DNA from 3 places in the Ancylobacter terrae genome. Region 2 is predicted to be linked to each of the others. Evidence: riboswitches for the same ligand, from Rfam matches in the RefSeq annotation. Region 2 holds a riboswitch; each other region holds the start of a gene.
What was found. A riboswitch is a leader RNA that binds a small molecule or an ion and turns the genes downstream of it on or off. The one in region 2 is predicted to bind cobalamin.
Positions count from the first base shown of each region.

Region 1: it holds a riboswitch for cobalamin, as region 2 does, so the genes downstream of both, ACEUEL_RS11290 (ribonucleoside-diphosphate reductase subunit alpha) here and ACEUEL_RS03165 (DUF1636 family protein) in region 2, are expected to answer to the same signal.
Region 3: it holds a riboswitch for cobalamin, as region 2 does, so the genes downstream of both, metE (5-methyltetrahydropteroyltriglutamate--homocysteine S-methyltransferase) here and ACEUEL_RS03165 (DUF1636 family protein) in region 2, are expected to answer to the same signal.

Region 1 covers NZ_JBJGXH010000001.1:2,342,296-2,346,819, forward strand. Annotated here, with positions in the region: gene ACEUEL_RS11280 (ABC transporter ATP-binding protein) at 1-861, shown strand, start outside; gene ACEUEL_RS11285 (aminotransferase) at 1,165-2,550, shown strand; cobalamin riboswitch at 2,993-3,205, shown strand; gene ACEUEL_RS11290 (ribonucleoside-diphosphate reductase subunit alpha) at 3,315-4,524, shown strand, end outside.
Region 2 covers NZ_JBJGXH010000001.1:667,707-672,230, forward strand. Annotated here, with positions in the region: gene cobO (cob(I)yrinic acid a,c-diamide adenosyltransferase) at 1-169, opposite strand, end outside; gene cobU (bifunctional adenosylcobinamide kinase/adenosylcobinamide-phosphate guanylyltransferase) at 166-672, opposite strand; gene ACEUEL_RS03150 (CbtA family protein) at 682-1,431, opposite strand; gene ACEUEL_RS03155 (CbtB domain-containing protein) at 1,448-1,642, opposite strand; cobalamin riboswitch at 1,675-1,885, opposite strand; gene ACEUEL_RS03160 (nucleoside/nucleotide kinase family protein) at 2,001-2,627, shown strand; cobalamin riboswitch at 2,686-2,907, shown strand; gene ACEUEL_RS03165 (DUF1636 family protein) at 3,025-3,483, shown strand; gene cobW (cobalamin biosynthesis protein CobW) at 3,480-4,524, shown strand, end outside.
Region 3 covers NZ_JBJGXH010000001.1:2,351,367-2,355,890, forward strand. Annotated here, with positions in the region: gene ACEUEL_RS11305 (acyl-CoA thioesterase) at 1-73, opposite strand, end outside; partial or broken gene metE (5-methyltetrahydropteroyltriglutamate--homocysteine S-methyltransferase) at 70-2,432, opposite strand; cobalamin riboswitch at 2,544-2,756, opposite strand; partial or broken gene ACEUEL_RS11315 (hypothetical protein) at 2,804-2,917, opposite strand; gene ACEUEL_RS11320 (DUF1989 domain-containing protein) at 2,999-3,613, opposite strand; gene ACEUEL_RS11325 (molybdopterin guanine dinucleotide-containing S/N-oxide reductase) at 3,767-4,524, opposite strand, start outside.

The sequences.
Region 1 (4,524 bases), 1.7 Mb from region 2:
CTCTCGCCGGTGGAACGCGACGTCGCCATGGTGTTCCAGAACTATGCGCTCTATCCGCATATGACGGTGGCGCAGAACATCGGCTTCACCCTGCGCATGCGCGGCACGCCACGTGCCGAGATCGACCGCCGGGTGAAGGCCGTCACCACCGCGCTCGAACTGTCGCATGTGCTGGAGCGCTTGCCCGCCCAGCTTTCGGGCGGGCAGCAGCAGCGGGTGGCGATCGGGCGCGCCATCGTGCGCGAGCCGCGCATCTTCCTGTTCGACGAGCCCTTTTCCAATCTCGACGCCGCGCTGCGCGTGAAGATGCGGGCGGAGGTGAAGCAGTTGCATCGCCGCCTGGGCGTCACCTCGCTGTTCGTCACGCATGACCAGGAAGAGGCCATGTCGATCTCCGACCGGATCGCCGTGATGAATCGCGGCCGGGTCGAACAGTTCGGCACGCCGGAGGAGATCTATGCCCGCCCCGCCACGCGCTATGTCGCCTCCTTCATCGGCAACCCGCAGATCGAGCTGCTCGCCGGCGTGGTCGAGGCCCATGCGGGCGGCCCGGCGGTGCGGCTTGGCAGCCAGGTGCTGGGGCTGCCTCCCGCCCTCGCCGTTTCCGCGGGACAGGCGGTGGAAGTCGGCGTGCGGCCCGAGCATGTGCGCCTCGGCAGCGGAACGTTCGCCGGCACGGTCCGGCTCGTCCAGCCGGTGGGGCCATCAAGCCACATCGTCATCGACTGGGACGGTGGCTCCCTGATCGCGGCGCAGCCCGGATTCTGCCGGCTCCAGCCAGGCGAAGCCGTCCGTGCGGAGATTCCCGCGAGCGATGTCATGGTTTTCGATCAGGCAAGCGGGGCGCGTCTCACGCCATGATCCTGCGGCCACATCTAATAAGTCCGTTTGACGGAATAATTATTGACACCGCCGTAACCTCGCGGCATTCTGGAGAAAATGGCGATCGGCTCCGCTCCGGGGAGCGACGGTAGCCGTATCGGCCGGCCGGTTGAACGACGCGACCTCTCCTTAGCCATCCTGCCCTTGTCCGGCGTCGCCGAGCGAAATCGCCCCGCGACGCAGGATGAAATCGGACTTCTTCACGAAAGGCGTGGCCCCGAGCTGCTGCGGATTGCGCGCGCGGCAGCGGACCATTCGCCATCAACACACGACAGGTGAGCCATGAACCAGCCCGTGATGACGAACTCGCTCGAGGGGCGCGACATCGCCTTCCACCTGCACTCGCAGACCAATCCGCGGCAGATGGAGGAACACGGGCCGATCGTGGTCACGCGCGGCGAGGGCATCCGCATCTACGACGCCGACGGCAAACCCTATATCGACGCGATGGCCGGGCTCTGGTGCGCTTCGCTGGGCTTCGCCAATGAGCGCCTCGCCGCCGCGGCAAGCCGGCAATATGCCGAGCTCGGTTTCTACCACACCTTCTTCCAGCGCACCCTGCCGGGGGCGACGGAGCTAGCCGAGAAGCTGGTCGACCTCACCGGCATGACCGGCGGCAAGGCTTATTTCGCCACCTCCGGCTCGGAGGCGAACGAGACCATGGTGAAGCTCGCCTGGGTCTACCACACGGTGCGGGGCAAGCCGACCAAGCGCAAGGTGATCGCGCGCGACCGGGCCTTCCACGGCTCCACCATCGCGGCGGCCTCCATGTGCGGCCTCGGCTTCATGCATCGTGAGTTCGGCCTGCCGCTGCCGGGCTTCCTGCACACGCTGTGCCCCGACGCCTATCGCGGCATGCTGGAGGGCGAGGACGAGGCGGCCTTCGTCGAGCGGCTGGCGCGCGAGCTGGAGGCCCTCATCCTGCGCGAGGGACCCGATTCCATCGCCGCCTTCATTGCCGAACCGATCAATGCCGGCGGCGGCATCATCCTGCCGCCCGCCGGCTATTTCCCGCGGATCCAGCAGATCCTGAAGAAGTACGACATCCTCTTTCTCGACGACGAGATCGTCTGCGGCTTCGGACGGACGGGCGAATGGTTCGGCAAGGACACGGTCGGCGCGAGCCCGGACATGATGGCGCTCGCCAAGGGCCTGTCCTCCGCCTATTTCCCCATCTCCGCCGTGGTCCTGGCGCCGGACATCTATGAGGCGGTGAAGGAGTTCAACAAGGCCGGCGGCAATTTCGGCCATGGCTTCACCAATTCAGGCCATCCCGTGGGCGTGGCGGTCGCGCTCGAAGCCCTCGCCATTTATGAGGAAATGAACGTCGTGGAGCATGTGAGGGCGATGGGCGCGCGCCTTCGCGGCCATTTCGAGCGGATCGGCCGCGCCTCGCCCATCGTCGGGCAGGTGCGTGGCGCGGGTCTCATGCTGGGCATAGAGCTGGTGGCCGACAAGGCGAGCCGCACCCCCTTCGATCCGCACCTGCAGGTCGGCATGGCGTTCGACCGCATCGCCTATGGCAATGGCCTCGTCGCGCGCTGCATGGGCGACGTGCTGGGCTTCTCCCCGCCGCTCATTGTCACCGAGAACGATGTCGATGAGATCGCCGAGCGCTGCGAGACGAGCCTGCATCAGCTTGAGCGGCAGCTGGGCCGCTCATCCTGAGCCCGGCAGCTTCCACGCTGGACGGCGACGTCGAGAAGCCATGTCGCGCCGGCGGCGGTGAAAGCGCGACGCGTGTGATGCGCATCCCCTGCCCCCGGCCCTTTGTCAGTCGAGGCTTGATCGCAAAGTGAGCGAAGACGAGCTGAAGCTTATACCAAAAAGATCAACCTAAAGCCGCCGCGCCTCTTCCTGTTGGAGGCAGTGGGAGGCCGAGGCCTTCTACAACAGCGCACGCCACCCCATGGGCTTCATCGAGCCGGACAAGGCCGGCGCCACTGCCGCGAGTATCGGCAATGTCTTAAACCTTGGCAGTGGCTTTTAGGATGCGAACTCCACATTGGGAGGGAGCCTCCCGATACCATGATCTGGCCCATTCGCCACACGGACGAGGACAAGGCGCCTCCGCCTCAATCCAGATCTTGACGACCGCCCAGGCATGGACCCTAAATATAGTGGTCACGGTCTCTCGAATCGCAAGATGAGAGAGCTAAGAGGGAAGCTGGTGAGCCGTGTATGGCAATGCCGGCGCTGCCCCCGCAACTGTAAGCGGCGAGCCTGTCGTCCATTCCGCGTCACTGGAACGAGAGTTCCGGGAAGGCCGGGCGAGAGGTGGTGACCCGCGAGCCAGGAGACCTGCCCTGACAGAATAATCGTCCCTGGGCGGGGTGTCCCGGTGGTGCGTTCGCGCGTCCGCCGGTGCTATGCCGTCGGTGGCGCCGATGCGTCGCTCGGCCTTTGCCCCCAATGCTGATTGGGGTTTGCCGATGTCTCTCCTTCACGATACCGCGCCGGTCGTCGAACCGCCTTTTCTTCCCGCCTCGGTCGGGGCGGGCCCGGCCAGCACGCCGGGCTACCAGCTCATCCGCCGCAATGGCGCGGTGACGCCCTTTGACCCCGCGAAGATCGCGATCGCGCTCACCAAGGCCTTTCTCGCCGTCGAGGGTTCGTCCGCCGCGGCCTCGCGCCGCGTGCACGACATCGTCGCGGACCTCACCGCGCAGATCGTCTCCGGTCTCACCCGCCGCGCCGATGCGGGCCGGACCTTCCACATCGAGGACGTGCAGGACCAGGTGGAACTCGCCCTGATGCGCGGCGAACACCACAAGGTCGCCCGCGCCTATGTGCTCTACCGGGAAGAGCGTGCCCGCGAACGCGCGGCGACCCGAGCCGGCGCGGCGACGGCGCCGGCCACCACCGCGCTGCGCCTGCGACTGGCGAGTGGCACGCTGCTGCCGCTCGACGAGGCGCGGCTCGCCGCCGTCATCGGCGAGGCCACCGCCGGCCTCGCCGAGGTCTCGAGCGACGCCATTCTCGCCGAGACACGCCGCAATCTCTATGACGGCATCAGCGAGGACGAGCTCGCGCTCGCCCCCATCCTCGCCGCCCGCACGCTGATCGAGCGCGAGCCGAACTACGCCAAGGTGTCCGCCCGGCTGCTGCTCGACAAATTACGCCGCGAGGCGCTGAGCTTCCTCGCCGGCACGCCGGATCAGGCGACGCAGTCCGAAATGGCCGAGCGTTACGGCGAGTATTTCCGCGCTTACATCACGCGCGGCATCGCCGAGGAGCTCGTCGACCCCGAACTCGCCCGTTTCGATCTCGCCCGGCTCGCCAGCGCCCTGCTGCCCGAGCGCGACCTGCAATTCGACTATCTCGGCCTGCAGACGCTGTATGACCGCTATTTCCTGCACGCGCGCGGCACCCGCTTCGAGCTGCCGCAGGCCTTCTTCATGCGCGTCGCCATGGGTCTCGCCCTGCGCGAGGTCGACCGCGAGGGCCGCGCCATCGAGTTCTACCGGCTGCTGTCGTCCTTCGACTTCATGGCCTCGACGCCGACCCTGTTCAATTCCGGCACGCCGCGCGCGCAGCTCGCCTCCTGCTTCCTGACCACCGTGTCCGACGATCTCGACAACATCTTCAAGTCGATCAAGGACAACGCGCTGCTCTCCAAATATGCCGGCGGCCTCGGCAATG
Region 2 (4,524 bases):
CGGTGGACTTGCCCTTGCCGGCGCCGGTGTGGACGATCAGCAGCCCCTTCTCGATCGTCTTCTCCGCCACCTCGGCATCCTGCACCGCCTTGCGCTTCTCCATCTTGGCGCGGTGGCGGGCGGCATCCTCGGGCGAGACGGGATGGGGCGGCGTTCCGGTGTCGGTCATGGCTTCACCTGCAGGGGCAGCCCGGCGACCATGAACAGCACGCGGCCGGCGCGCGCGGCGATGCGCTGGTTCAGCCGGCCCTGCGCGTCGCGGAAGCGGCGGGCGAGGGCGTTGTCGGGAACGATGCCGAGGCCGACCTCGGTCGAGACCACGGCGAGGGGGCCTTCGCGCCGGGCGACCGCCTGTTCCAGCGCGGCGCTCTCGGTGTCGAGATCGGCGTCGGCGAGGAGGCGGTTGCTCAGCCAGAGCGTGAGGCAGTCGATGAGCACCGGCCGGCCGGCGGGCTGCCGGGCGAGGGCGTCGGGCAGGTCGTGCGGGGCGTCGATGGTCTGCCATCCCGCTCCGCGCCGCGCCCGATGCAGGGCGATGCGCTCGGCCATCTCGCCGTCCCAGACCTCGGCGGTGGCGATGTAGGTCCAGGGCGGCGGCAGCGCCTCGACCAGCGCCTCGGCCTGCGCGCTCTTGCCCGAGCGGGCGCCGCCGAGGACGAAGGTGAGGCCCATCACGCCGTCTCAGGCCGCGCGGGCGGCCGGCACCGCATCGGCCTCCGCCGCGAAGCGCGGGCGCAGCGCGCCGGCGAGCGCGCCGAGCAGCACCCAGAACACGAAGCTCGACGCCACCGAGGCGACCACGAAGCTGTGGTACAGCCCTTCCGGGATCGGGCTTTCGAAGCTGTCCGGCTGCGGCGCGCCGATCACATGCGGCACCAGGATCAGCACGACGCCAAGCGCGGCGAACAGCGCCGAGCGCGGCAACACCATCAGCGCGATGCCGGCGGCGGTGGCGGCGGCCGTTCCCGCCCACCAGAGCTGGCGCGCCGCGAGATCGGCCGCCGGCATGGCCGGCAGTTCCGGCGGCAGGCCGAGATTGGGCGCCAGCGTGAAGGCGGCGAAGCCGGCGAGGCCCCAGAACAGGCCGTGGCGCCAGTCCCTGAGGCCGCCGGCGAGTTCGCTCGCGGCGACCAGCAGCAGCGCATAGCCGAAGCCGGTGAGTACCATGAAGATCACGGTGAGGCCGTTGCGCTCCAGCCCGTCGGCCGGGCTCCAGCCTTCGTCGCCATGGTCATGGGCGGGCGCGGCGGTGTCGTGGGTGGGGGCGGGCGCAGCGTCGTGCGTGTGCGGCGCGGCTTCCCCGGCGGCCTCGTAGGTTTCGGCCTGGAGGATCAGAGGCACCGCGGCGACGAGGTGGATGCCGGCGACGACGACGCCCGAGCCAATACCGGCCAGCGCCGCCACGAACAGGATCGTGCGGAACAGAGACATCGATCTTCCCCGCGGCTCAGTGGCAGGGGAAGGCGGTGGCGTGGCGCACGTCGTGCGAGGCGTTGTGCACGGCCTCGATGTGGGAGAAGCCGACGCCGCCGAGCACGACGACGCCCAGCAGGGCGGCGAAGGTGACGGGCAGGACGCGGGCGGCGAGGCTCGCCGTCGCGGCGGCGGTGCCGAGCGGGCGGTGCGAATCGTGGGTCGTCATCGTCATCTCTCCCGGCCCTCCACCCGAGGGCCGCTGGGGTTACGTCGCCGGCCGGTCTCCTGGCTCGCGGGTCGCGGCCGTCCTTCCGCCTTCCCGGCCCGGGGGCCAGTGGCATTGCCGGAAGAAAGGCTCGCCGCTCACAGTTGCGGGGGCAGCCGTGGATTGGCGAGGATCGCCCTCGCCCACCACGTTCCCGTCTTGCGTCCCGTGCGCATCACGGGAACCGACGACTGCGCCGACTATAGACGCGGGCCGGCCCGGCGCAATGGCCCCGCCCTGCGCCGACATCCTCCTTTCAGACGGGGAGGGCGCGCGATGCCGGCTTGCCGGGCGGGCCGATCCGCATTTCAGTGAGCGCATGACCCAGCCGCGCCGCCTGCCCGATGCCGATGCCCTCGCCGCCCTGTTGCTCGGGCGACCGCCGGCGTCGCGCACCCTCGTCGCCATCGCCGGTGCGCCGGGCTCGGGCAAGTCGACGCTGGCCGAGGCGCTCGCCGCGCGCCTGCCCGACGCCGCCGTGCTGCCGATGGACGGCTACCATCTCGACGACGGCGTGCTGGCGGGGCGGGGCCTGCTGGCGCGCAAGGGCGCGCCGGAGACCTTCGACGTCGGCGGCCTCGCGCACATGATCGCGCGGCTCCGGGCGAATGAGGAGGCCGAGATCGCCGTGCCGGTGTTCGACCGGGAGATCGAGATCGCCCGCGCCGGGGCACGGCTGATCCCGCGTTCGGTGCGCACCCTCGTGGTCGAGGGCAACTACCTGCTGCTCGACGAGGCGCCGTGGGCGGAGCTGCGCGCGCGGTTCGACCTGACGGTGATGGTCGAGGTCGCCGAGCCCGAGCTGCGGCGCCGGCTCATCGCCCGCTGGCGCGGCCTCGCCCTGCCGGAGGACGAGGTGGTCCGCAAGGTCGAGGGCAACGACCTGCCGAACGGCCGCCGCCTGCGCGAGCGCAGCGCGCCGGCCGATGTCGTGATCGCGGGGTGAGGGCGCCCCCCGCTGCCTCGTCCGCCCGTCGCATTGACATCGCGCGCCGGCGCGTCCTTAAGTGCGGGCGACCGGCGGTCCCGTCCTCGCGAGGGGAGGGGCCAAGAGGGAATGCGGTGCGGGCTGGCCTTCGTCATGAAGGACGCCCAATTCCGCGGCTGCCCCCGCAACTGTAAGCGGCGAGCCTTTCTCCCGAAAAGCCACTGGCGATGATGCCGGGAAGGCGGGAGGCAGGCGGCGACCCGCGAGCCAGGAGACCTGCCGTCGGTCCGGTCGCGCGTCGGGCGGGGTGCCCTTGATGCGCGCATGGGACCGGCGGACAGCGATGTCGCGCCGCTCTCGCGCGGGCCTGTCCCGCGACCGCCGTGCCCCGTCCGGATGCGATGAGCGGAGCGCGGTGTTGAGCGAAGGTCCAGCCGACACGACCCTGCCGGAGGCGGACAGCGAGGGTGCGAGCGCGCCGGCTATGCCGTGCGGCCTCGCCAGCCCGACCGTGCTGATGGTCTGCACCAGCTGCCGGCGCCCAGGCGACGACGACGCCCTGCCGCGCCCGGGCGAGGACTTCACCCGCGCCGTCCGCACGGCGGCGGAAGGCTCGACCGTCACGGTCAAGGGCATACGCTGCCTCGGCAATTGCTCGCGCGGCCTCTCCGCCGCGCTGACCCGCGAGGGCGGCTGGACCTATGTGTTCGGCGGGCTCGATCCCGACCGCGATGCGCGCGCCCTCGTCACCGGCGCGGAACTCTACGCCGCCGCCGGCGACGGCTTCATGCCCTGGCGCGGCCGCCCCGACATCCTCAAGCGCGGCGTCGTCGCCCGCATTCCCCCGCTCGATTTCCCCGGAGAACCCGAATGAGCGCCGATCTCTCGCGCGTGGAACTTGCACGCGTGCCCTGCACCATCGTCACCGGCTTCCTCGGCTCGGGCAAGACGACGCTGATCCGCCACGCGCTCGCCAACGCCAAGGGCAAGCGCCTCGCGGTGATCGTCAACGAGTTCGGCGATGTCGGCATCGACGGCGACATCCTGAAGGGCTGCGGCATCGAGACCTGCCCGGAGGAGAACATCGTCGAATTGGCCAATGGCTGCATCTGCTGCACCGTGGCCGACGATTTCGTGCCGGCGCTCGACGCCATCCTGTCGCGCACGCCGAAGGTCGACCACATCCTGATCGAGACCTCCGGCCTCGCGCTGCCGAAGCCGCTGGTGCAGGCGTTCCACTGGCCGGCGATCCGAAGCCGCGTCACGGTGGACGGCGTCGTCGCGGTGGTGGACGGCGAGGCGTTGGCCTCGGGCCGCGTCGCGCACGACCACGACGCGCTGGCCGCGCAGCGGGCCGGGGATGCCTCGCTCGACCATGACGACCCGATCGAGGAGGTGTTCGACGACCAGATCGCCTGCGCCGACCTCGTCGTTCTCACCAAGGCCGACCTGATCGACGCCGCCGGCGCCGCGCGCGCCCGGGCCGCGCTCGATGCCGAGCTGCCGAAGGGCGTGCGCGTGGTCAGCGCGACCGGGGGAGAGCTCGATCCGGCGGTGCTGCTGGGGCTCGGGGTCGGCACCGAGGACGACATCGCCAACCGCCGCACCCATCACGACGACGAGGCCGAGCACGACCATGACGATTTCGACAGCGTCGTGCTCGACGTGCCGGAGATCGCCGATCCGGCCGAGCTCGCGGTGCGCATCGCCCGCGCGGCGGAGGCGGTGAATGTGCTGCGGGTGAAGGGCTTCGTGCCGGTCGCCGGCAAGGCGCTGCGGCTGCTGGTGCAGGCGGTGGGGCCGCGGGTGACGCACCAGTATGACCGCGCGTGGGGTGCCGAGCCGCGCGCCGGGCGGCTGGTGGTGATCGGGCTGAAGGGATTCGACCGGGCGCGGGTCGAGCGGGAGCTGGCGG
Region 3 (4,524 bases), 1.7 Mb from region 2:
CGTGATGGTTGGTGGCGCCGGGAAAGACGATGTCGATCAGGCGTGTCGTCACCGCGGCCGCAGCCCCGCTCATTCGGCTGCCCTCGCGAGAGGACCGCGCAGGCGACGCGCCGCCGCCACCATATTGATGAGCGCCGGACGCACCCCTCCCATTGCCGCGTCTTCAGCCCGCAATCGGGATTGACCCAGATTTGCGCTGCCGCGAGCCGTTGCGCCGCCCGCTCCAGCAGTTCGACCATCTCCTCGACCGGCGGCACGCGCGGCGAGTGGATGTCGTAGACCCCCGGCCCGATCTCGTTGGGGTAGCGATCGTCGACGAAGGCGTCGAGCAGCTCCATCTTCGAGCGCGAGGTCTCGATGGAGATGACGTCGGAATCCATGGCCGCAATGGCGGCGATGATGTCGTTGAACTCCGAGTAGCACATATGGGTGTGGATCTGCGTCGCGTCACGCACGCCCGAGGCGCACAGCCGGAAGCTCTCCACCGCCCAGTCGAGATAGGCCGCCCAGTCCGCGCGGCGCAGCGGCAGGCCCTCGCGGATCGCCGCCTCGTCGATCTGGATCATCGCCGCGCCGGCGGCCTCGAGGTCGGTCACCTCGTCGCGGATGGCGAGCGCGATCTGCCGGCAGGCGAGGCTGCGGGGCACGTCGTCGCGTACGAAGGACCAGTTGAGGATGGTCACCGGCCCCGTGAGCATGCCCTTCATCGGCCGCTCGGTGAAGCCTTGGGCAAAGCGCCACCACGCGACGGTCATCGGCGCGGGGCGCGAGACATCGCCGAACAGGATTGGCGGGCGGACATAGCGCGAGCCGTAGCTCTGCACCCAGCCATGCTTGGTGAAGGCAAAGCCCGAGAGCTGCTCGCCGAAATACTGCACCATGTCGTTGCGCTCGAACTCGCCATGCACGAGCACATCGAGCCCGATCTCCTCCTGCCAGCGAATGGTGCGGGCGGTTTCCTGCTTCAGGAACGCCTCATACGCCGCATCGCTTAGTTCACCCTTGCCATGGGCGGCGCGCGCCTTGCGCACCTCCGGCGTCTGCGGGAAGGAGCCTATGGTCGTGGTGGGGTAGAGCGGCAAGCCGAGGCGGGCACGCTGCCGTTCGGCGCGATGGGTGAAGGGGCTGGCGCGGCGCGCATCCTCGGGCGTGACGGCCGACAGGCGTGCGGCGACGGCGCTATCGTGCACCTTGGTCGAGGTCTTGCGGGCCTCGGCGGCTCTGGCCGAGGCGGCGAGCTTGCCGAGCACCACCTCCCGCCCGCCCGCGAGCGCGGTGCCCAGCGTGACGAGTTCGTCCATCTTCTGCACGGCGAAGGCGAGCCAGCTCTTCACATCCGGATCGAGCCCCGTCTCCGGCTCGAGGTCGATCGGCACATGCAGCAGCGAGCAGGACGGGGCGATCTCGACATGGTCGGTGCCGCGCTTGCGCACGAAGGGTTCGAGCGTGTCGAGCAGCTTCGGCAGGTTGGCGCGCCAGACATTGCGCCCGTCGATGACGCCGAAGGAAAGAACGAGCCCCGCCCTCGCCTTGTCCGCCACCTCGCGCAGTTGCCCGGCGCCTCGCACCAGATCGAGATGCAGCCCGGCGACCGGCAGGGAAAGCGCGGTGTCGAGATTGTCGCCCAGCCGGCCGAAATAGGGGGTGAGCATGATTTTCAGCCGGGGCAGTGCATGGGCGAAGAAGCCATAGGCCTCGCGTAATGCGGCGCGGGCGGCGTCATCAAGGTCCGTGACGAGACAGGGCTCATCGATCTGCACCCAGTCCGCTCCCGAGGCGGAGAGCCGGCGCAGCACCTCGACATAGACCGGCAGCAGATCGCCGAGCAGCGAGAGCGGGTCGAGCCCCGGCTCCGTCGCCTTGCCGAGCGTGAGGAAAGTCACGGGGCCGAGCAGAACGGGGCGCGTTTCATAGCCCAGCGCCTTCGCCTCGCGGTACTCCTCGACCGGCTTGGCGGAGGTGAGCGCGAAGCGCTGTCCCGGCGCGAATTCCGGCACCATGTAGTGATAGTTGGTGTCGAACCATTTGGTCATTTCCAGCGCCGGGACGCCATGCTCACGGCCGTGCGAATGACCATGGACACATACGGCTTCATCACCCTGCGCCCCGCGCGCCATGGCGAAATAGGTGTCGAGCGGCACCGGCCCGCCGGTCCAGCCATAGGCCGGCGGAATCGCCCCCACCATCACCGCCGTATCGAGCACGTGGTCGTAGAGCGAGAAGTCGTTGGAGGGGATGTTGGTGACGCCCAGCGCCTTCTGCCGTGCCCAGTTGGCGGCGCGCAGGCGCGCGCCCACCTCCAGCAGCGCCGGCGCATCGCTCTTGCCGGACCAGTAGCTTTCGAGCGCGCTTTTCAGCTCGCGGCACGGACCGATGCGCGGCGTGCCGAGGGTGGAAACCGGCACCGTGCCGGCGGAAGAAGGACAGTTCATCGGCTAACCCCAATCAGGATTGGGGGCAAAGGCCGAGCGGACGCGAGGCGCGGCCACGGGCGCACGGCACCGGTGGACGCGCGAACGCACCACCGGGACACCCCGCCCAGGGACGATTATGCTGTCAGGGCAGGTCTCCTGGCTCGCGGGTCACCGCCTCTCGCCCGGCCTTCCCGGAACTTTCGTTCCAGTGACGCGGAATGGACGACAGGCTCGCCGCTTACAGTTGCGGGGGCAGCGCCGGCATTGTCCCGAAAGACTCACCGACTTCCCTCTTAGCTGCGGCGCCAAGAACGCCGCAGAACCATGACCCGCGCAGGATGCCCCTATGGAGGCGACAGGTCAACTGACATAAAGACATGTTTATGTCGTCATATGACGTGCCATCTGGCGGTTCCTCGCGCGGGGGCTTCCAGATGCCTGATCTGGTGGCTCACCACCGTCACCGTCACGCACAGTTCGCCGGCGGCCCGGCGGAAGCTGAGATGGCGCGTCGTGGCCTAGAAGGCGCGGGCGGCCTTCAGCGAGGGCAGCTCACGCCTCGCGATGATCCCTGTTCCGGGCCCTCAGATGACGACGAAGTGGGCGTCCGTCGGCCGCATGTCGTTGACCGGAATCATGTCCTGCGGGCAGGCCGAGAACACGACGATCAGGTCCATCTCGGCACGCAGCGTGACGTACTGGCCTGCCTGGCTGACCGGAGGCTGGAACGAAAGACGGCCGTCCGCATGGACGGGCACGTTCATGAACAGGTTGAGCGGGCTCGGGGTGCCGCGTCCCGAAACGCCCCGCTTCGCCAGTTCGTCCCTGAGATTGTCCGTGCAACTGTCATGGTGCCCGACGGCCCCGAGCTGCCGGTAACGGTGCTCGTCGCAGGCGGCGATCAGCAGGTCGTGGATGCCGGGCGTGGTGTCCTCCACGACGCTCAGCATCGGATTGCGGCGATTGCTGACCAGCGTGTCGCCGACTTTCGGGATGATCCGCAGCAGCGACGCCCGGCTGTGCTCCATCGACAGATGTTCTTCGATGTCGACAGCGTTGAAGGCCCAGGTGTCGACCACCTGCTTGCCGTGCGTGTTGATGACGCGCACGCAAGCGCCCCGGGAGACATAGGCCGACGCGCCCCGCCGCGCGGGGATGGTCTGGAGATTGGCCACGGGCTCGATCGTCACGTCGCTCATTGCAAGCTCCTTGGGATTTTGCGTCGCGGCCACGAGGACCCACCGCTCAATTCGAATCCATTCATTTGATCTGAGTTTACTATTACGAATTGATACGATGCCGGCATGCAGCTGCGCCATCTGGACTATCCAAGTGGGGCAATGCCGGCGGCCTCAGTCCCTTCCGACAGGGGGCGCTGCCGGCGGCTCTCCTCCCGCCCGGTAGAGTTCGACCTCGACCAGCAGAGACTGCGCGGAAGGCCCCTGGCCGAGCGCGGAGGTACCTTCGTCCCGGGTGAGGACGTTCGGATTTCCGTTCAGTTCGAGCGCCCCCGAGGCACCCGCCTCATCGGCCAGATACCAGGCGCCCGTCGCCAGATGCGCGACCCCCGGCAGCAGGTCGGGCGTGGTCACCGCGCCGGCAAGGCAGGCCCCTCGCCCGTTGAACACCCGGACGACGTCACCGTCGCGGATGTTGCGGGCGCGGGCGTCCTCGATATTCATCAGGATCGGCTCGTGGCCGGCGATCTTCGACAGCCGGCTGACCTGCGCGTTGTCGAGCTGGCTGTGAAGCCGTGTCGCCGGCTGTCCGGACAGCAGATGAAGCGGATAGGCGCCGGCTCCGGTCGCGCCGAGCCATTCCTTCGGCGGCAGCCAGACGGGGTGACCGGGGCAATCGGCATAACCGAAGCGGGCGATGGCCTCGCTGAAGATCTCGATGCGGCCCGACGGCGTTGCCAGCCTGAACCGGTCGGGATCGTTGCGAAAGCTCTCGAACAGCGTGAAGGCCTTTTCCGGCGGCGGGATCTCGGCGAAGCCCCTCTCCCAGAAAGCGTCAAAGAGCGGCAGGTCGACATCCTGGGCGAGGGCCCGCTCGCGACAGCGCTCATAGGCGTGCCGCACCCATCCCGCGATATCGCGCCCCTCCGTGT